One region of the Gordonia sp. HS-NH1 genome, then DNA from elsewhere that is predicted to be linked to it. Evidence: predicted binding sites of a transcription regulator. Region 1 holds the regulator's gene; each other region holds the start of a gene.
What was found. Region 1 encodes HspR, which represses chaperone genes until heat shock. Its sites were predicted from a motif close to ANNTGAGTNNNNNNNACTCANNT; they were not measured.
Positions count from the first base shown of each region.

Region 1 (6,980 bases):
TGGAGAAGTTCAAGAGCCAGAACGGCATCGACCTGACCAAGGACAAGATGGCCCTGCAGCGTCTGCGTGAGGCCGCCGAGAAGGCCAAGATCGAGCTCTCGAGCTCGCAGAGCACCTCGATCAACCTGCCCTACATCACCGTCGACGCCGACAAGAACCCGCTGTTCCTCGACGAGCAGCTCTCGCGCAGCGAGTTCCAGAAGATCACCTCTGATCTGCTGGAGCGCACCCGCGCACCGTTCCAGGCCGTCATCAAGGATGCGGGCATCTCCGTCGGCGACATCGACCATGTCGTGCTCGTCGGTGGTTCGACCCGTATGCCGGCCGTCACCGACCTGGTGAAGGAACTGACCGGTGGCCGCGAGCCCAACAAGGGCGTCAACCCGGACGAGGTCGTCGCCGTCGGCGCCGCACTGCAGGCCGGTGTGCTCCGCGGTGAGGTCAAGGACGTGCTGTTGCTCGACGTCACCCCGCTCTCCCTCGGCATCGAGACCAAGGGCGGCGTGATGCACAAGCTGATCGAGCGCAACACCACGATCCCGACCAAGCGGTCGGAGACCTACACCACGGCCGAGGACAACCAGCCGTCGGTGCAGATCCAGGTCTATCAGGGTGAGCGCGAGATCGCCTCGCACAACAAGCTGCTGGGCAGCTTCGAGCTCGGCGGCATCGCCCCGGCACTGCAGGGTGTCCCGCAGATCGAGGTGACCTTCGACATCGACGCCAACGGCATCGTGCACGTCACCGCGAAGGACAAGGGCACCGGCAAGGAGAACTCCATCCGCATCCAGGACGGTTCCGGCCTGAGCAAGGACGAGATCGACCGCATGATCAAGGACGCGGAGGCCCACGCCGACGAGGACCGCAAGCGCCGCGAGGAGGCCGAGACCCGCAACCAGGCGGAGTCGCTCGTCCACCAGACCGAGAAGTTCCTCAAGGAGAACGAGGACAAGGTCCCGGCGGAGGTCAAGGAGAAGGTCGAGGCAGCCGTCTCCAACGCGCAGGAAGCGTTGAAGGGCACCGACACCGCCGCGATCAAGACCGCGATCGAGAAGCTGTCGGAGGAGTCGCAGGCCCTCGGCCAGGCGATCTACGCCAACGCCGCGGCAGAGTCCCCCAACGGTGAGGCTGCCGGCGCCGACAGCGATCCCGACGTCGTCGACGCCGAGGTCGTCGACGACGCTGACACCAAGGAGAACAAGTGACCGCAGGATCCCATTCGACGAATGGGTCCGGCGAGGAGCCGGTGACGGTGACCGACCGTCGTCGCATCGACCCGGAAACGGGTGAGGTGCGCGACGAGCCGGCCGCCGGACCCGGCCCGGCCGACGCCGGACCGGTCGTCGACGAGTCACAGGTCGGCGAGGAGCAGGCCGACGCCGCACCCGACGAACCGGATGCACGCGTCGCCGAACTGACGGCCGACCTCCAGCGTGAACGCGCCCAGTTCGCCAACTTCCGACGGCGTGCCGCCGAGGAGAAGCAGGGCTCGGTCGCCTACGGCAAGCAGATCCTGATCGACAAGCTGCTGCCGGTCATCGACGACCTCGACCGTGCCCGCGAGCACGGCGATCTCGACAGCGGGCCGCTGCGTTCGGTCGCCGACAAGCTGGCCGGTGTGCTGGCCGCCGAAGGTCTCGTGGCCTTCGGTGCGTCGGGTGACGAGTTCGATCCCGAACTCCACGAAGCCGTGCAACACGACGGCACCGGAGCACATCCGGTGATCGGATCGGTGTACCGATGCGGCTACCGCCTGGGCGAGAAGGTGATCCGCACCGCGATGGTGACGGTCACCGATCCCGCTCCCGCGGGTGACCAGACCGGTGCACAATAGAGCGAACACCGATCCCTGAGGTGCGAGGAGCGCAGACCGCGAACCTCGCACCTCAGGTTCTTCGCAAGACATTCATCCAGACAACAGAACTCAGAGGAGGTGACGTCTGGTGGCACCACAACGTGAGTGGTTAGAACACGACTTCTACAAGGACCTGGGCGTTGCTTCTGACGCTTCGGCTGAAGAGATCAAGAAGGCCTATCGCAAGCTCGCGCGCGAGCTGCATCCGGATGCCAATCCGGGTGACACCGCGGCCGAGGAGCGCTTCAAGCGGGTGTCCGAAGCCCACAGCGTGCTCGGCGACTCCGAGAAGCGCAAGGAATACGACGAGACACGCGCCATGTTCGCCGGCGGACGATTCCGCGGCGGCGGCAACGGCTTCCCGGGCGGATTCCCCGGCGGCGGAACGACCTACACCACCGGCGGTAACGACTTCGACCTCGGCGATCTGTTCGGCGGGGCGCAGACCGGCGGCGGCGGGGGCGGTTTCGGCGACATCTTCGACGGACTGTTCAACCGCGGCGGCGGAACGCAACGTACTTCGACGGCGAGCCGTCCGCGTCGCGGCAAAGACCTCGAGACCGAGACGACGCTCTCGTTCTCCGATGCCGCGCTCGGCACGACCGTCCCCCTGCGGGTGACCAGCCCGTCCCCCTGCACCACCTGCCACGGTTCGGGCGCCAAGCCCGGAACGAGTCCGCGTGTGTGCGCGAACTGCAACGGTTCGGGCTTCGTGAGCCGCAACCAGGGCGCGTTCGGTTTCAGTGAGCCCTGCCAGGACTGCCAGGGCACCGGTTCGCGGATCGACGATCCGTGCACCGACTGCGACGGAAGCGGAGTGAAGGTCCGCGCACGCACCATCAACGTGCGGATTCCCGCCGGCGTCGAGGACGGACAACGCATCCGGCTCGCCGGACAGGGCGAGGCCGGGCGGCGTGGGGCCCCATCGGGTGACCTGTACGTCGTCGTGCACGTGACCCCGCACAAGCAGTTCACCCGCAGCGGCAATGACCTTCGGGTGCAGTTGCCGGTGCGGATCTCCGAACTCGTTCTCGGAGCGACTGTCTCGGTCCCGACGCTCGAGGGCTCGGTAGGGGTGAAGATCCCGCCGAACACCACCGACGGCCGCACCCTGCGGGTGCGTGGTCGCGGTGTGCCCAAACGGTCCGGCGGTGCGGGCGACCTGCTCGTCACCGTGAAGGTCGCGGTGCCGAACAAACTCGACGAGGCAGCGGTCGAGGCGATGCGCGCCTACGATCAGGCCGAGCGGGCAAGCGGTTTCGACCCGCGGGCGGACTGGGGGCGATGAGTGATGGCCGGTCAGAAGAACTTCGACGCCGACGGCGCGACCTTTCTGATCTCGGTCGCCGCCGAACTCGCCGGCATGCACGCGCAGACCCTGCGGACCTATGACCGTCTGGGGCTGGTCACCCCGCAGCGGACGAGTGGTGGCGGTCGCCGCTACTCGTCCCGAGACGTCGAACTCCTGCGGGAGATCCAGCGTCTCTCGCAGGAGGAGGGCGTCAACCTCGCGGGCATCAAGCGCATCATCGACCTGAGCAATCAGGTGGAGGCTCTCCAGCACCGGGTTCGCGAGCTCACCGACGAGGTGCAGGCGTCGCGGACCCGCCGCGGTGGCGAACTCGTCCCGGTGCCGCGCACCAACGCCCTGGTCGTATGGCAGCCGCGACGTAAGCGCACCACCGACTGACTCATCACACCCCTCGCCGGGCCCGACATCCGATCGGGCCCGGCGTCGTGGCGCCCGGGCGCAGTTTTCGACGCGAGCCGGTCGACGTGCGTAACGTTGACCGCATGGCTTCCGAACCCGTCACCACCGTCGACTCCGGTCCCCACAAGGTCTCGCGTCGGGTGGTGGTGAACGCCCCGGCCGCCGATGTGTTCGCGCTCGTGTCGAACCCCCATCGCCATCCCGAACTCGACGGCTCCGGCACGGTGCGCGACACCCCCGTCAGCGGGCCCGAGACATTGACCCGCGGCGCGCGTTTCAGCGTCGGGATGAAGCAGTTCGGCGTGCCGTACAAGATCACCTCGACCGTCACCGACTTCGAACCCGACCGGGTCGTCGAGTGGCAGCATCCGATGGGCCACCGCTGGCGGTGGGAGCTCGAATCGACCTCGCCGACCACCACCGCCGTCACCGAGACGTTCGACTACTCGACACTCCGGGTGCCGAAGGTCATGGAACTCATCGGCTACGACAAGAAGAACGGCAAGGGGATCGAGGGCACGCTCCGGGCGCTGGCGGCCCGGTTCGCCTGAACCCCGGCCGCAGATGGACTCCTCCGCCGACTCGCCGGCTCAGCCCGTCGTCGTCCTCGGCATCGTCGGAGCGCCCGGCCAGGCCATCGGTCTCGCGCGCAAACTCGTCGATGACGGTCTGACCGAACACGTCCAGACGACGTTCCCGGGCGCCCGATGGCAGATCGAACTCGTCGAGGCCGGACTCGTGCAGCCGCCGGCCGGCGACGCCGAGATCGTCGATGCCACGAGAGACCTTCTGCTCGAACGTGAATGGGACCTGGTGGTCCACCTGACCGACCTTCCGCTGCACGTCGGCAAGCGCCCGGTCGTGGCGCATGCCAACGCCGTGCACGGCGTCGCGGTCCTCTCGGTGCCCGCGCTCGGCGCGACCGGCGTGCGACAGCGGACCCGCGCGATCATCACCGGACTCGTCGGGCAACTCCTCGGCGCCGACGCCGACGACCTTCGCGAACACCAGAAGTCGCCGGCGCGATCGGCGTTGCGCCACCGTGTCCGTCAGCTCGGGACCGACGTCGACGACGAGGGCACCGCCTTCACCGCGCGCGTCCTGACGGGCAACCTGCGCCTGCTCACCGGCATGGTGCGGGCCAACCGCCCGTGGCGTCTCGCACTCGGCCTCACCCGCGCGCTCACCGGAGCGATCGCGGCCGGGGTCTTCGCGTTGGTGACCGCCGACATCTGGCTGCTCGCAGACACTTTCGGCGGGATTCGACTCACCGGTGTCGCGCTCGGATCCATCATCGCCATCACCGCGACGCTGATCATCGGTGCCGACCTCTGGGAACGCGGCTGCTCTCGACAGACGCGAGAACAGGTGGCGCTGTTCAACATCGTCACCGTGATCACGGTGGCCCTCGGTGTCGCAGCCCTCTACGCGGCACTGTTCGTGCTGTCCGCGCTCGGCGCGATGTGCCTCGTGGTGCCGGAGGTGTTCAGTTCGACCCTCGGACACCCGGCCGGCTTCACCGACTATCTGGAGGTCGCCTGGCTGACCTGCTCACTCGCGACCGTCGGAGGAGCCCTGGGGGCGGGCCTGGAAACCGACGAGGCGGTCCGCGTCGCCGCCTACACCCAGCATGCCGCCGAGCCGATCTGAGCAGTACACCGGACACGGTCGGGTGCCCCCCTCTACACGCCAGCCGCTAGGCTAGCGGGTCAGGACGCCGCAGCAGGCCGGCGACGGGAGGTGAACCATGTCCGAGGTACCGGGAACCGGTCCGTTGCCAGGGTTCGTGGTTCTGGGCATCTCCGTCGTCGACGACCAGATCAGCTCGGTGGTTCGTGACGCCGACGGACACATCCTGGCGAGCAACCTCGTGGACCTCCCCGACGCGTCGGCCGCCGGTGCCGAGGCCGCCATCGTCGAACTCGTCGACTCCGTCCCGGTGGAGGTCGATCGGATCGGCATCTCGGCGTCGCGTGCGGACGTCCGCGATCATCTGGCCCGGGTCTTCGCGCCGGGCGCGGCCACGGGGCCGTCCTGGAGCGACAAGGTCGTCGTCACCGGATACGCCGCGGCACTGGCCGAGATCGCCTGCACCTACTCGACCCGCGGCGGTGTGGTCGCCGTCGTCGACCTCGATCGCAACGCGGCACCCGCGGCCGGCACGACGCTGGCGACCGTCGACACCGCGTCGGGCGCGGTCCTCGGCACCGCCGACTTCGCGCCGGGTGAGATCGCCTCGGTCACCGACCCCGACGCCGCGTCGCGGCTCGCGACGACGGTCAGCGGGCTGCCGCGTGGTCGAGACGTCACCTCGGTGATCGTGGTCGGCCCGGGTGCGCAGCTCCCCGGGATCGCGCCGGCGTTCGAGTACGCGGCGCAGCGCCCGGTCACGGTCGCGGACAACCCGTCTCTCGCCTCTGCCCTCGGCGCGGCCGACGCCGCGGTGGTCGCGCCGGCCACGGCCGTCGCCACCCGGACGTCGACCGGTCGCCGCTGGTGGTTCGTCGGCGCCGCGATCGGTGCCGCCGTGTTCCTGGGTGCCGTCGGGATCACCCTGCTCCTGACCGCCGAGTCGAGCATCGCCGAACCCGCCGCCCCCGTCACGGTGACCGAGACGCCGGCGGCGGTCACCTCGACCGAACAGGCGACGGTCACCGAGACCGAGACGGCGACCGACGTCCGCACGACGACCGTGACGAGCACTCCCCGCCCGGTCACGCGGACGGAGACGGTGACCGAGTCGGCTGCCGAGACGGAGACCGTGACCGAGACCGAGACCGTCTACTCGGCTCCGGCCGGTGGCGAACCGAGTCTCGAAGTCCCCTGAGCGGCCCTAGAACACGGGGTCGTGCTGGATGCGGCTGGCCCGCACACCGGCGATGATGAGGGTGCGTCGGGTGTTCTCGATCATCTGGGGTGACCCCGCGATCAGGACCTGGCGGTCCTCCCAGTTGCCGGACCGGGCCACCGCGTCGGCGAGTGTGCCGATCTCGTGGTCGACACCGAGTTCGGCGGGCGTCGCCACCGCGTTGATCCACCACGGATCGGTCTGCTCTTCGGACACGGCGGTGACGCGCAGCCACGGATTGGTCGACGCGATGCGGCGCAGCACCGTCAGGTCGTACAGCTCGCCCGGGTAGCGCATCCCGTAGAAGATGTGCGTCTCCGGCGAGTCGGCGCGTGCGGACATCTCGATCAGCAGTGCGCGCAGGGGAGCGAGTCCGGTGCCGCCCGCGACCATCAGGACCTTGCTGTCGCGGTCGACGTGCAGCGTGCCGTGCCCTTGGGCGAGGGTCCACACGTCGCCGACGCTGGTCTCGCTCACGATCGCGGTGCTCACCGTTCCCCGGGGGACCGCGCGGACGTGGAACTCCAGTTCGCCCGCAGGGTTGGGCGGGATGGCGGGGGAGAAGT
Region 1 covers NZ_LIYC01000051.1:16,549-23,528, reverse strand. Annotated here, with positions in the region: gene dnaK (molecular chaperone DnaK) at 1-1,205, shown strand, start outside; gene grpE (nucleotide exchange factor GrpE) at 1,202-1,834, shown strand; gene dnaJ (molecular chaperone DnaJ) at 1,944-3,143, shown strand; gene AMD30_RS22050 (heat shock protein transcriptional repressor HspR) at 3,147-3,545, shown strand; gene AMD30_RS22045 (SRPBCC family protein) at 3,650-4,117, shown strand; gene AMD30_RS22040 (hypothetical protein) at 4,131-5,216, shown strand; gene AMD30_RS22035 (hypothetical protein) at 5,314-6,393, shown strand; partial or broken gene AMD30_RS22030 (FAD-binding oxidoreductase) at 6,400-6,980, opposite strand, start outside.

Region 2 (6,980 bases), on a different contig from region 1:
GTCACCACCCGGCAGTTCTACCTTCCCGACTCCAACGTGCTCGTCACCCGCTTCCTGAGCGAGGACGGAGTCGCCGAGGTGCAGGACCTGATGCCGATCGCCAGACCACACGATCCCGACCACCGAACGCGGATCATCCGTCGGATCTCCTGTGTGCGGGGTTCCGTCCGGTTCCGCGTGACGGTCGCGCCGCGGTTCGACTACGGCCGTGCGGCACATTCCCTCGTCGTCGAGGACGAATCCCGGGTTCGCTTCGAGACCGACGACCTGGTGCTGCATCTCGTCTCGACCGTCAGCGTCGACACGGTCGACGACCGGGATGCGCTGGCCGACTTCATCGTCGAGACCGGCGAATGCGTCACGTTCGTCCTCGCTCCCGACCCCATCGGGCCGGAAGTACTCGACCACGACAGTTCTCCCGCGGTCGTCGCCGCGACCGTCGCGTTCTGGCAGGACTGGGTCTCTCGGTCCTCCTACACCGGCCGATGGCGGGAGATGGTGCATCGGTCGGCGCTCACACTCAAACTGCTGACGCATGAACCATCCGGGGCGGTGGTGTCCGCGGTCACCGCCGCACTTCCCGAGGAGATCGGCGGCGAACGGAATTGGGACTACCGCTATGTGTGGATCCGCGACGCGGCGTTCACGCTCTACGCGTTGTTGCGGATGGGGTTCACCGACGAGGCGAGTGCGTTCATGGACTGGCTGACCTGCCGATTCGACGACGGCGCTGACGTGTCGGGAGATCTGGGGCCGCTGCGATTGATGTACACGCTCGACGGCGATCCACCACCGGCCGAGACCGAGCTCGATCATTGGGAGGGTTACCGGCAGACCTCGCCGGTGCTGATCGGGAACGCCGCCGCTGATCAACTCCAGCTCGACATCTACGGCGAACTCATCGACTCGGTGTACCTGTACAACAAGTACGGACCGGGCATCTCCTATGGATCGTGGACACATCTGTGCACGGTGGCCGGCTGGCTCGTCGACAACTGGGATCGCCCGGACCAAAGCATCTGGGAGGTGCGCAGCAAGCCGCAGGACTACGTCTACTCGCGCGTGATGTCGTGGGTGGCGCTGGAGCGGATGATCCGGATGAGCCGTCAGCGCGGACTGCCCGGTGACGTCGCCGGTTGGATGAAGGCCCGCGACGACATCTTCGTACAGATCATGGAGCGGGGTTGGAACGACGAGGTGGGAGCGTTCGTCCAGACCCTCGATTCCGACCGCCTGGACGCGGCACTGTTGCTGATCCCCGCCGTGAAGTTGTTGTCGCCCACCGACGATCGGTTCCTCAGCACTCTCCAGCGGATCGAGGAAGAACTGGTGAGCGACTCCCTGGTGTTCCGGTACGACACCGACGGCGGGCACGACGGCATCGACGGAGCCGAGGGTACCTTCTCGCTGTGCTCGTTCTGGTACGTCGAGGCGCTCACCCGGACCGGCCGTCTGGGCGACGCGCGTCTCGCGCTCGAGAAGATGTTCACCCACGCCAACCACCTCGGCCTGTACGCCGAGCAGGTGGGTCTGACCGGTGAACAACTGGGCAACATGCCGCAGGCGTTCACCCACCTAGCGCTGATCAGCGCGGCCATCAACCTCGATCGGCAGCTTGGTGATTGATTCAGGTGCCGCGGATCCGGTTGCGGTTTATCCCGGCAACCGGGAAAAACCGCAACCGGATCTGACTCTCGTCCTCAGATCCAGCCGGACCCGCCGCACAGGTCGCCGGCGGCCGCGGGGCCGGTCGACCCTGCCGCATATGGTTGCGGTGCAGGCGGATTCGTCAGTACCGGTGCCGCGACCTCCCAGACATGTGCGAGGCCGTCGGGCCGGGTGAACAGCGACCGGTCACCGCGCAGCACATCGACGATCAGTCGTGCATAAGGCGACAATCCGTCGGCCACCTCGTCGAGCTTCTCGGTCATGTGCGCGACGGACAGGTCGGTCCCCGAACCCGGTTCCTTGATCGTGACGGCGAGATCGATGGCACCGTCGCCGGCCAGGTCGAAGGTCAGCACGGTGCCGTCGGTCGGAGTGTCGGTCAGCGGACCGTCGGCGGGGGCGCGGAAGACCAGGCTGAGGCGTTGCGCGCTGTGGTCGAGCATCTTGCCGGTACGGAGCAGGAACGGGACACCGTGCCAGCGGTCGGTGTCGACCCACAGGCGCACCGCCGCGAACGTCTCGGTGGTGGAGTCGTCGGGGATGCCCTCGGTGTCGCGGTAGCCCTCGTATTGACCGAAGACCACCTCGGCGGGGTCGAGTGGCCGGAAGGCGGCGATGACCGACTCCCGGGCGCCGAGCAGGTCCTCGGCGCCGAGCGAGACCGGAGGTTCCATCGCGACTTCGGCCGCCACCTGGAACAGGTGCGTGACGATCATGTCCAGGAATGCCCCGGTGGCGTCGTAGAACGCGGCGCGGTCGGCGATGTCGAGGGTTTCCGGGACGTCGATCTGGACCTCCTCCACGTGCTCGCGGTTCCACACCCCGGCGAACAGGCCGTTGGCGAAACGCAGCACGTGCAGGTTCTGGGTGCTCTCCTTCCCCAGGAAATGGTCGATCCGGTAGATCTGGTCTTCGTCGAGGGATTCGTGGACCGCCTCGTCGAGGGTCCGGAATCCGCCGGGTGACGTACCGAACGGCTTCTCGTAGACGACGCGCGAGTTCTTCGCGAGACCGTGCGCGGCGATCGCTTTCGTGTAGTCGACGAAGGTGGTCGGCGGGAGGGCGAGATAGTGAACCAGCTGGGCCGTGCCGCCGATGGCGTCTCGGCTGGCGTCGATCACCTCCAGCAGGCGGCCGGGGTCGTCGGCGGTGAACCCGCCGCCGGCAAATCGAATGGTCTCGGCGAACGAGGCCCATTCGTCCGAGGACACCGACCCGTCCGAACCGAATTCCTCGACCGCGTTCTTCACGTGCTGCCGGAACTCGTCGTCAGTGCGGTCGCCCCGGCCGTTGCCGATGAGCTGCCACCCGTCCGGGAGCAGGCCTCGACGGTGGAGTTCGAACAGCGAGGGCAGGACCATCCGCTTGGCGAGGTCGCCGGTCGACCCGAAGAGAACGAAGATCACTGCCGCGTCCGTGGCGGCAGGGGCGTCGGACTGTGTCGCGTTCTCCCGGGCGGAGCTGTCTGCGGTCATGCATTCAATACTGCCGGTCGACGACGCGGCGGCACGGATAGTGTTCTAGATCACAAATCTAGTAGACCTGAGCGGAATGCACTCAACTCTAGTGGCGTTACAGACCTCGTAGGGCTCATACTTGAGCCTGTTGGACTAAAGAGAAAGGTGCACGCGAGTGGACAGCTTCACCCCCACCACCAAGACGCAGCAAGCGTTGAGCTCTGCTGTGCAGGCGGCGGCCAGTGCTGGCAACCCCGACGTGCGACCGGCCCACATCCTCGTGGCACTGCTCGATCAGTCCGACGGCATCGCGTCGCCGCTGCTCAAGGCAGTGGGCGTGGACCCGTCGAGCGTTCGTGCGCAGGCCCAGGCTCTGGTCGATCGCATGCCGACGGTATCCGGCGCCAGCTCGACGCCTCAACTATCCCGCGAATCGATCGCGGCCGTCACCGCTGCCCAGCAACTGGCCGGCGAGCTCGACGACGAGTACGTCTCGACCGAGCACGTCGTCGTCGGTCTGGCGACCGGTGACTCCGATGTCGCCAAACTGCTGCACAACCTCGGTGCGACTCCGCAGGCTCTGCGCGAGGCGTTCGTCGCCGTGCGAGGCAGTGCGCGGGTCACCTCTGAGGACCCCGAATCGACCTACCAGGCTCTCGAGAAGTACTCGACCGACCTGACCGCGGCGGCCCGCGAGGGCAAGCTCGACCCGGTCATCGGCCGCGACACCGAGATCCGGCGCGTCGTGCAGGTCCTCAGCCGTCGGACCAAGAACAACCCGGTCCTGATCGGTGAACCCGGTGTCGGCAAGACCGCCATCGTCGAAGGACTCGCCCAGCGTATCGTCGCCGGCGACGTGCCGGAGTCGTTGCGCGGCAAGACCGTCATCTCCCTCGACATGGGTTCGATGGTCGCCGGTGCCAAGTACCGCGGTGAGTTCGAGGAACGCCTCAAGGCCGTGCTCGACGAGATCAAGGGATCGGCCGGCCAGGTCATCACCTTCATCGACGAGCTGCACACGATCGTCGGCGCCGGTGCGACAGGCGATTCCGCGATGGACGCGGGCAACATGATCAAGCCGATGCTCGCCCGTGGTGAGCTGCGGCTGGTCGGTGCCACGACCCTCGAGGAGTACCGCAAGTACATCGAGAAGGATGCCGCACTCGAGCGTCGGTTCCAGCAGGTGTACGTCGGCGAGCCGTCGGTCGAAGATGCCATCGGCATCCTCCGCGGCCTCAAGGACCGGTACGAGGTGCACCATGGTGTGCGCATCACCGACTCCGCATTGGTCGCCGCTGCAACGCTTTCCGATCGCTACATCACGTCGCGGTTCCTGCCCGACAAGGCCATCGACCTCGTCGACGAGGCCGCGTCGCGGTTGCGGATGGAGATCGACTCGCGCCCCGTCGAGATCGACGAGGTCGAGCGGATCGTCCGTCGGCTCGAGGTCGAGGAGGTCGCCTTGCAGAAGGAGACCGACGCGGCGTCGAAGGACCGGCTCGAGAAGCTGCGCGCCGAACTGGCCGACCAGAAGGAGAAGCTCAATGAGCTCTCCGCCCGGTGGCAGTCGGAGAAGACCGCGATCGACGCGGTTCGCGACCTCAAGGAGGAGCTGGAACGGCTTCGCGGCGAGGCCGATCGGGCCGAGCGTGACGGTGATCTCGGGCGCGCAGCCGAACTGCGGTACGGCAAGATCCCCGGCCTGGAGAAGGAACTCGAGGCCGCGATCGAGAAGACCGGCACCGATCCCTCGCAGGACGTGATGCTGCAGGAGGAGGTCGGCCCCGACGACGTGGCGCAGGTCGTGTCGGCGTGGACCGGAATCCCGGCCGGACGCATGCTCGAGGGCGAGACCGCCAAGCTGCTGCGTATGGAAGAGGAACTGGGACACCGGGTCATCGGCCAGAAGGACGCGGTGCAGGCGGTGTCCGACGCGGTGCGTCGTGCACGCGCAGGCGTCGCCGACCCGAACCGGCCGCTCGGCTCGTTCATGTTCCTCGGCCCCACCGGCGTCGGCAAGACCGAGCTCGCCAAGGCGCTCGCCGAGTTCCTGTTCGACGACGAGCGGGCCATGGTCCGTATCGACATGAGCGAGTACGGCGAGAAGCACAGCGTGGCAAGGCTCGTCGGCGCTCCGCCCGGTTATGTCGGGTACGAGGCCGGTGGTCAGCTGACCGAGGCGGTGCGACGTCGTCCGTACACGGTGGTCCTGTTCGACGAGATCGAGAAGGCCCATCCGGACGTCTTCGACGTGCTGCTGCAGGTGCTGGACGAAGGCCGCCTGACCGACGGACAGGGCCGGACGGTGGACTTCCGCAACACCATCCTGATCCTGACCTCCAACCTCGGTGCGGGTGGCGACAAGGACCACGTCATGATGGCCGTGCGCTCGGCGTTCAAGCCCGAGTTCATCAACCGTCTCGACGACGTCGTGATCTTCGACGCCCTGAGCCCGGAGGAACTGGTGTCGATCGTCGACATCCAGCTCGGCCAGCTCAAGAAGCGGCTCGCGCAGCGCCGCCTCGACCTCGAGGTGTCGACCAAGGCCAAGGAATGGCTGGGCGCACGGGGATTCGACCCGCTGTACGGTGCCCGTCCGCTGCGCCGCCTGGTGCAGCAGGCCATCGGTGACCAGCTCGCCAGGCAACTGCTCGCCGGAGACATCCGCGACGGTGACGTGGTCCCGGTCAACGTCAGTGCCGACGGAGAGTCGTTGGTACTCGGCTGAGTTCAGCTCGACAGAGTTCATCGCAAGACAGGGGACCCATCCTTCGGGATGGGTCCCTTTGTCGTCGGTGGGTGATCGTCGATGTGGGGGCGCGGTTCAGTGGGTGGCCAGGAGCGTCATCAGGTGCGCTTCGACGAGGGAAGGTCGGGGTGGGGGTGGGCCGGGTCGTGGCGGTCGGACGTCGATGACGTGGCTGGTTGTCAACCATGAGCGGCGCGGGTCTTGGTGGCGTGGCTTCTCCGGGCGTGCTTGATCGCCGGGCCGGGTTGGTGGTCCGTGGATCTCGTCGCGCACGGTGTTCAGATGTTCTGCGAATCGCCGGGGTATGTCGGGTCGGCGGTTGATGTGTTCGGGGTTGGGCGGTGCGCCGGGTTCGGCGTTGAGTTTCCAGGCGCAGCGGCCTTCGTCGGGTCCGTCGCGCACGACCCGGGTGGTGTACTGGCCGGGGTTCTTGCCGACCATGCGGTTGTGTCGTGGGCATGCGGGTGCGAGGTCGTCGATGTCGGTGAGGCCACCGTCGGCCCAGTCCCGTTGTGCGTGGTGGAGTTCGACGTGGGTGGCCGGTTGGTCGCATCCCGGTGCCGAGCACACCTCGCCGTCGGGGCGGGCGAAGGACACGAGCCGCTGGTTCCGGGTGGCGAACCGTTTTCCGCGCCCGAAGTACAGCGGCACGGTGGTGGCGTCTTTGAAGATCGCCAGCCATGGTTGCGTGTCGGCGGCGAGTGCGATGACGTCTGGGATGGGCAGCAGGGTTCCGGTGGCGGTGGTCGCGAGGCCGGCTTCGCGGATCAGGTCGCCGAGGTCGGCTTTGATGATCAACTGAACGGGTAGTCCTCGATGCGAGGTGCCGAGCGTGCCATCGGCAAAGCCCGCGGCGAGTGCGGCATCGAGAGCGTCGTGGTTGATCTGGGCCAGGGTGCGCCCGTCACGATCGGCTGCGGCTGCCACCGCATCGGGGTCGGCGGTGCCGCCCGGTCCGCGGGGCGAATCAGGGTCGTCGGGGTTGTTGAGTCCGGGCTTGCCCCAGACTGCGAACATCATCGTGAGTCGGGCGACGAGTTCGGGGGTCAGGGTGCCCGACACCTTGGCGGTGCCATCGGCACGTTGCCGGCTGATCCACAGGTTGC
Region 2 covers NZ_LIYC01000001.1:279,841-286,820, reverse strand. Annotated here, with positions in the region: gene AMD30_RS01215 (glycoside hydrolase family 15 protein) at 1-1,626, shown strand, start outside; gene AMD30_RS01210 (glucose-6-phosphate dehydrogenase) at 1,701-3,143, opposite strand; gene clpB (ATP-dependent chaperone ClpB) at 3,301-5,853, shown strand; gene AMD30_RS01200 (HNH endonuclease signature motif containing protein) at 5,950-6,980, opposite strand, start outside.
Region 2: clpB (ATP-dependent chaperone ClpB) is a predicted target of HspR. The motif match lies at 3,209-3,231, and genes of this name have one in related genera.

Region 3 (6,980 bases), on a different contig from region 1:
CGAATCGACATGCCCGGTCGGAGGCGGCCCACCATCGAGCGACCAACCACGACGACGACCCACCGCCGTTCCGACGGACGACAACACAACGGCGGGCGCGTGGACGATCCACGCACCCGCCGGGGTGTCATCGTTCGAGCACCGTCAGGCCGCGGTCCACTGCGCGTCGGAAGCGGCTTCCAATGCCTGCGCGACGATCTCCGCCACGTCCGTCATCGGGCGGACGTCGAGGGCGTCGAGCACCTCGGCCGGCACGTCGTCGAGGTCGGGCTCGTTGCGCTGCGGGATGAAGATGGTCTTCAGCCCGTTGCGTTGTGCGGCAAGCAGTTTCTGCTTGACCCCGCCGATCGGAAGGACGCGCCCGTTCAGCGTGACCTCACCGGTCATACCGACATCGCTGCGAACCTGGCGTCCCGTGGCCATCGACACCAGCGCGGTGACCATGGTGACGCCCGCGCTCGGACCGTCCTTGGGCACCGCTCCGGCCGGAACGTGCACGTGGATGGTCTTGTCGAGCGCCTTCGGATCGACGCCGAGTTGCTCGGCGTGCGCCCGCACGTACGACAGGGCGATCTGTGCCGATTCCTTCATCACGTCGCCGAGCTGGCCGGTCAGCTTCAGACCCGGCTCACCCTCGGTGGCGTTGACCTCGATGAACAGGACGTCGCCACCCATTCCCGTGACCGCGAGACCCGTTGCCACACCGGGGACCGCCGTGCGCTCCGCCGATTCCGGCGTGAAGCGCGGACGGCCGAGGTAGTCGCGCAGCTCGGGCTCGTCGATGGTGACGGGCGCCGTCGCGGTCCCTTGTGCGAGGTTGGTCGCCGCTTTGCGGAGCGCCTTGGCCAGCAACCGTTCGAACTGTCGCACACCGGGTTCACGGGTGTAGTTGGCCGCGATCTCGCGCAACGCCGCATCCGTGACGGTCACCTCGTCGGGCGTCAGGGCCGCACGCTCGGCCTGCCGGGGCAGCAGGTAGTCGCGGGCGATGGCGACCTTGTCGTCCTCGGTGTAGCCGTCGAGCGTGACGAGTTCCATGCGGTCGAGCAGGGCCGACGGGATGTTCTCGATGACATTGGCGGTCGCCAGGAACAGGACGTCGGACAGGTCGAGATCGAGATCGAGGTAGTGATCCCGGAAGGTGTGGTTCTGCGCGGGGTCGAGGACCTCGAGCAGCGCGGCGGCCGGGTCGCCCCGGTAGTCCGACCCCACCTTGTCGATCTCGTCCAGCAGCACAACGGGATTCATCGATCCCGCCTCGCCGATGGCCCGCACGATCCGGCCGGGCAGCGCGCCGACGTAGGTGCGGCGGTGACCACGGATCTCCGACTCGTCGCGCACACCGCCCAGGGCGACACGCACGAACTTGCGGCCGAGCGCCCGGGCGACGCTCTCACCGAGCGACGTCTTGCCGACGCCGGGAGGACCGGCGAGCACCATGACAGCGCCCGACCCGCGTCCGCCGACGACCTGCAGGCCGCGTTCGGCGCGACGGGCACGCACCGCCAGGTACTCGACGATGCGGTCCTTCACGTCATCGAGGCCGTGGTGGTCGGCGTCGAGGATCTCGCGAGCGCCCTTGACGTCGGTGGAGTCCTCGGTGCGGGTGTTCCACGGCAGGTCGAGCACGGTGTCGAGCCAGGTGCGGATCCATCCGGTCTCCGGCGACTGGTCGCTGGCGCGTTCGAGCTTGCCCACCTCACGGAGCGCGGCTTCGCGCACCTTCTCCGGCAGGTCGGCCTCTTCGACGCGGCCGCGGTAGTCGTCGGCTCCTTCGGGCTCGTCCTCGCCGAGTTCCTTGCGGATCGCGGCGAGCTGCTGACGCAACAGGAATTCCTTCTGCTGCTTGTCCATGCCCGCCCGGACGTCCTCGGCGATCTTCTCGGTCACCTCGGACTCGGCCAGGTGATCGCCGGTCCATTCGATGAGCCGACGCAACCGCTCGGCGGTCACCGGCGTCTCGAGCAGCTCGCGCTTCTGTTCGTCGGTCAGCCACGCCGCATAGCCTGACGTGTCGGCGAGATCCGAAGGCTCGGACATCTTGTTGACGGCGTCGATGAGCTGCCACGCCTCGCGGCGCTGCAGCATCGCCAGCACGAGCTTCTTGTACTCGCCGGCGAGTTCACGGTCTTCGTCGGTGGCGTCTACGGCGTCGACCTCGGTCACCTCGACCCACAGCGCGGCACCGTGGCCGGGTGTTCCGGTCCCGATCTGTGCCCGCTGTTCACCCTTGACGACAGCCGCGAGGCCGCCGCCCGGGATGCGTCCGACCTGGACGATCGAGGCGATGACACCGTAGGTGGGATACCGGTCGTCCAGACGCGGCGCGACCAGCAGTTTTCCGGTCTCGCTCGCCCGTGCGGCGTCGACCGTGGCCTGGGCGGCATCGTCGAGCGGGATGGGCACGACCATGCCGGGCAGCAGGACGACGTCGGCGACGAAGAGAACCGGTAGTGAATATGTCTTCGACATGAAACCTCCAGAGTTAAGTCTGACCGACTCAACCCAGGTGGCAGGAATCTTGTTCCCGAGCGATTTATGCCAGGAGCGAACGGGGCCTGTAGCTTCTCACCGAACGTGTCATTTTCTCATCGGCTTGTCATAGGCGTGTCATCGTTCTCATCGGGCTGTCATGCGGCACGATAGCAAAATGCCTGATCAGATCGGTGCGACCGAGATTCGCTTCGTTACCGAAGCCGGTGACGAGACCATCAGTCAGGTCAGGGATCACTCGATCAGCTCGATGGCCCGAGCCCAGCCAGTGCGCCTGCCACCGTCCCACGCCGGCCAACGCCACTATCCAGGTCTTTTTTGGACCCGTACAACAGCCGACCACGTGGTTTACGAAAGCCTTCTCGAACGCGACCGCATCTTGCTTGCCGACTTCGATCCCGAAGTCGTTTGGATCACGGCGCAACCTTTCTGGATCACCGGCGACGACAGAGGTACCGGCCGACGCCACTGTCCCGATCTCCTACTGACGCGGGCTGATGGGTCATATTTGGTCGTGGACGTCAAGAATCCACGAATCGCGCAGAAAGACGAGGTCAAGGCCGTGTTCACGTGGACCAAGGTGGTGTCCAAGCGCCTCTCCGCCGATTATGAGGTTTGGACCGGCGAGGACTCGGCGTTGATCAACAACATCAGATTCGCTTCTCAGGCTCGCCGCGAGTCGCGCGCGGCCCTGTTCCAGACGGTGCTCGAACGATTTCCAGAGGAGCTCTCAATCGCGCACGCTGAAGCCACACTCGCAGCCGAGCGGATTGCACGGCCTCGACACATCGTCCTCGAGCTTCTGTGGACGGGCACCTTCACGGCCGATCTCACCCGGCCATTCGGCGACAACACCTTGATCCATCGAGCCGAGGCCGTATGAGCAACACTTATCGACTTGCTGTTGGCGATCGGGTGTGGATCGACGGATCCGTGGTCCGCATAGTCGAGATCAGCGACAGTCGGTCGATAGTCGAATCGGATCGCGGCACACGAGCGGTGAGCACTCCACACCTCGTGAGGTCTTCTCAGCCGCTCGACGCACCTCGCAGGCCCTGCGAGACGTCCGGACAACTGCTTTCGAATCTTACGAAGAAACAGCAAGAGACTTACAACGCACGGCTCGCCGTCGTCGAAGCAGTACTGGAGATGCATCACAACAGCGGCGACTCTATCGGTCGCAGCTCCGAAACGGTCGCTCTCGCACACAACATGTCTGACCGCACCGTCAAACGCTGGGTGAAGGCGTATCAAGAGTCAGGACCAGCCGGCCTCGTCGAAGCAAGGAAGCAGCGCTCGCCGATCGACCCACTCTGGCGGGAGGCGTGCCTCGACGTACTCAATCGGTACACACGCGAATCCACACCCAGCAGAAACATAGTAATCGACCAGGCCAACAATCTGCTGACCGAGCGGTGTGGCGCCGATCTGGCGCCCACCCCATCCAATGCGACCGCCTACCGCTGGCTGGACGAGCTCTCCAAGGGTCGCTATTCATTTGGCAGCGGAAAGGCACGGCGAATCGCCGCCGACCGGCCGGAGGCCCCGTATGGCCGTTTGCGCGCCACGCGCCCCGGAGAGTACTTCGTACTCGACACAACGCGCCTCGACGTGTTCGCGATGGAGCCGATCACGCTGCGTTGGGTGCCGGTCGAACTCACTGTGGCGCAAGACCTCTATACACGCTGCATTGTCGGTCTGCGCCTGACCCCGATTTCAACCAAGGCAATCGACGTGGCCAATGTGTTACACCAGTCGGTCACGCCCCAAGAACCGGTCGACGACGGAGCGTGGCCGTTTCACGGCGTGCCTAGTTCGATCGCAATCGAACGCGACGACCCGACCGCAGACGATGCCACTCCGAGCATCCCAGGCTGCCTACCCGAGTCAATCGTTGTTGACCATGGCAAGATCTACCTCTCGCACCATGTCAGATCCGCCTGTGCGCGACTCGGAATCTCGATTCAGCCTGCGATCGTAAAGAAGGCGTCAGACAAGCCAACTGTCGAACGCTTCTTCAAGACCATTCGGCTCGGCCTGCTTCAGCAACTGCCGGGCTACAAGGGACCCGACGTCTATCACCGCGGTGAAGACATTGAGAGTCAAGCGTTCTACTACGTCGCCGAGCTTGAGTCGATAATTCGCGAGTGGACAGCTCGGGTGTACCACCGGTCGAAACACGAAGGCTTGTGTCTCCCTGAGACGCCCGGCCTCGAGCTATCACCGCTCGAAATGTACGAGATCGGCCTGGCTCGCGCCGGTGGACTCACCATCCCGTCCTCACCGGACCTTGCGTACGAGTTTCTCAATGTGGAGTGGCGCACGATCCAGCACTATGGCATAGAAGTGGATGGGCGCCGATACGATGGCGCGGCGCTCAACCCTTACCGGAATAGCAAGTCCAACTTCGGTGGTCCGAAGGCTAGAAAATGGCCAATCCACATAGACAGCGGCGATGTTCGACGCGTGTACTTCCGCGACCCCTCATCTGGCAAATGGTCGCCTCTGGTCTGGGAGCACGCAGGTGGACTCGACCAGCCCTTCTCCTCGGACGCCGCCGACTACACCAAGCTTCTGGCCGTCCGCGAAAACCGGCATGTCGACCCACAGGACGCCGTCCGCAACCTCCTCGATGAGTGGTCCAAAGGCAACACCAAATCCAAGCGCGACCGCGCCCTCGCACGACGCCTGGCCAGCACCCGTTCCACGGCAAGCGATACTGGCGATGGCCAACCTGACGACGAGATTGCATCACTGCCAGGAGTTATCGACCTTCTCGCGAGGAGAGCAGAACGTCGCCCTCCAGGTTGGGATTTGGACGATGACCTCGATGTGTTTGAGAAGTACCAAGGTGCAGACGATTCGAGCTATGAGGTATTCGACGAATGAGTAACCCATGGGCACTATGGCTTCGAAACAATCAACCGCATCGCTACAACCTGGCGTCAAAAGTGGGCTGGCACGACTTCGTGCATTCGCCGCCGCGCGCGAGCCTGGAACTCCTCACGAAGGGACAGATCGCAGCGCTCAGCGACGACGAGCGCGAAGACTACAACGAAGCTCGCTTTGTATGGAATGCCAACCTCCCGACTGTCAAGACAGCTCAACTCACGCACGCCTTCGCTGTCATCGATCAAGTCATGGCGTCCAACCGTCGCGATGGCGACCGCCTCCGCGGATCGGTCGTGATCGACGCCCCGCCAGGTCTCGGTAAGACCACCATCGCCATCCGCTACGCAAGGCAGTTCCATCGAACTGCAATTCGCCGCCTCAGCAGCGAGACCGCCGCAGGCGATCAGCGTATTCCGGTCGCCTTCATCCCGCTCGATGCTGGAATCACCCTCAAGGGCCTGAACAGAAAGATCCTCGCCTTCTATGGCCATCTGGGGGTAGCTGGTGCGAATACTTCTGGTTTGGGTGCGCTCGCGGTCGACTGCGTACGGAGCTGCGAGACTCAGATAATTGTCATCGATGACCTTCACTTCATCGACTTTCGAGACCGTCACGGTCGCGAAGTAAGCAATCATCTGAAGGGCTTGGCCAACGAAATGGCGGTCACGTTCATTTACGTCGGTGTACGCCTCACAGAGAAGAAGTTCTTCGACGAGGGCCTGGGAGGCGATGACGGTGCCGTGTACGCACAGACTGCCCGCCGTGCCACACGTGCACGCGTCGCGCCGTTCAACACCGACTCCGATGCCAGCAACGTCGCCTGGATCTCGCTTCTCAACGCCCTCGAATTGCACCTAATGCTCGCCGCGCAAACGCCTGGGACACTATCCGATTTCGGCAAGGAACTCTTCCGCCGAACGCAAGGGCACATCGGTTCACTGACGAACCTGCTCGATCGGGCCGCCTATCTGGCTATTAAGACGGGCACCGAGCAAATTACTGCGAGCATCCTGGAGGAGGTCGTCGTTGACAATGCCGCTCAGCGGCTCACCACTCCCAAGAGGTGAGAGAACCGACGCGGAGCAACTACCCTCCGCAATTGCGATACCAGACGGGTACAACCCGCGGCGGCTTCCCATACTCGTCGCCCCCAGGGACGATGAGACCGCACCGAGTTGGCTGCGCCGTTTCGGCCACCGCTACGGACTCACCGCACGCGCGCTACTCCGAGAACTCGGGATTCCAACGAGTGCCTGGTCCCCCACACGAGTCTCTGCGCATATCGCTGAGCACAGTGATTTGATTGTGGATACGGTGGGGCTACCGGACGAACGAGCCCGATACCTCCGGGCAGGACTCATATCCGAGGCTGTTTCCGCATTTCGCACGCACTGGGAACGGTACGGTAAGTCTTCGGAATCGATGCCCCTCGACCCTTCCTACTGTCCCGAATGCCTTGCTCAGCAAGGATACTGGAACTCGACATGGTCACTGCCGCTACACCGCGTCTGTGTCGAACATGCGATCTTGATGCCTACCAACTGCCCTCGGTGCGCCGAGACGCCGTGGGCGGGCACGAGTTGGCCCAATAGCAC
Region 3 covers NZ_LIYC01000072.1:238-7,217, forward strand. Annotated here, with positions in the region: gene lon (endopeptidase La) at 145-2,472, opposite strand; gene AMD30_RS23725 (TnsA-like heteromeric transposase endonuclease subunit) at 2,651-3,376, shown strand; gene AMD30_RS23730 (helix-turn-helix domain-containing protein) at 3,373-5,382, shown strand; gene AMD30_RS23735 (ATP-binding protein) at 5,379-6,452, shown strand; partial or broken gene AMD30_RS25845 (TniQ family protein) at 6,418-6,900, shown strand.
Region 3: lon (endopeptidase La) is a predicted target of HspR. The motif match lies at 2,484-2,506, and genes of this name have one in related genera.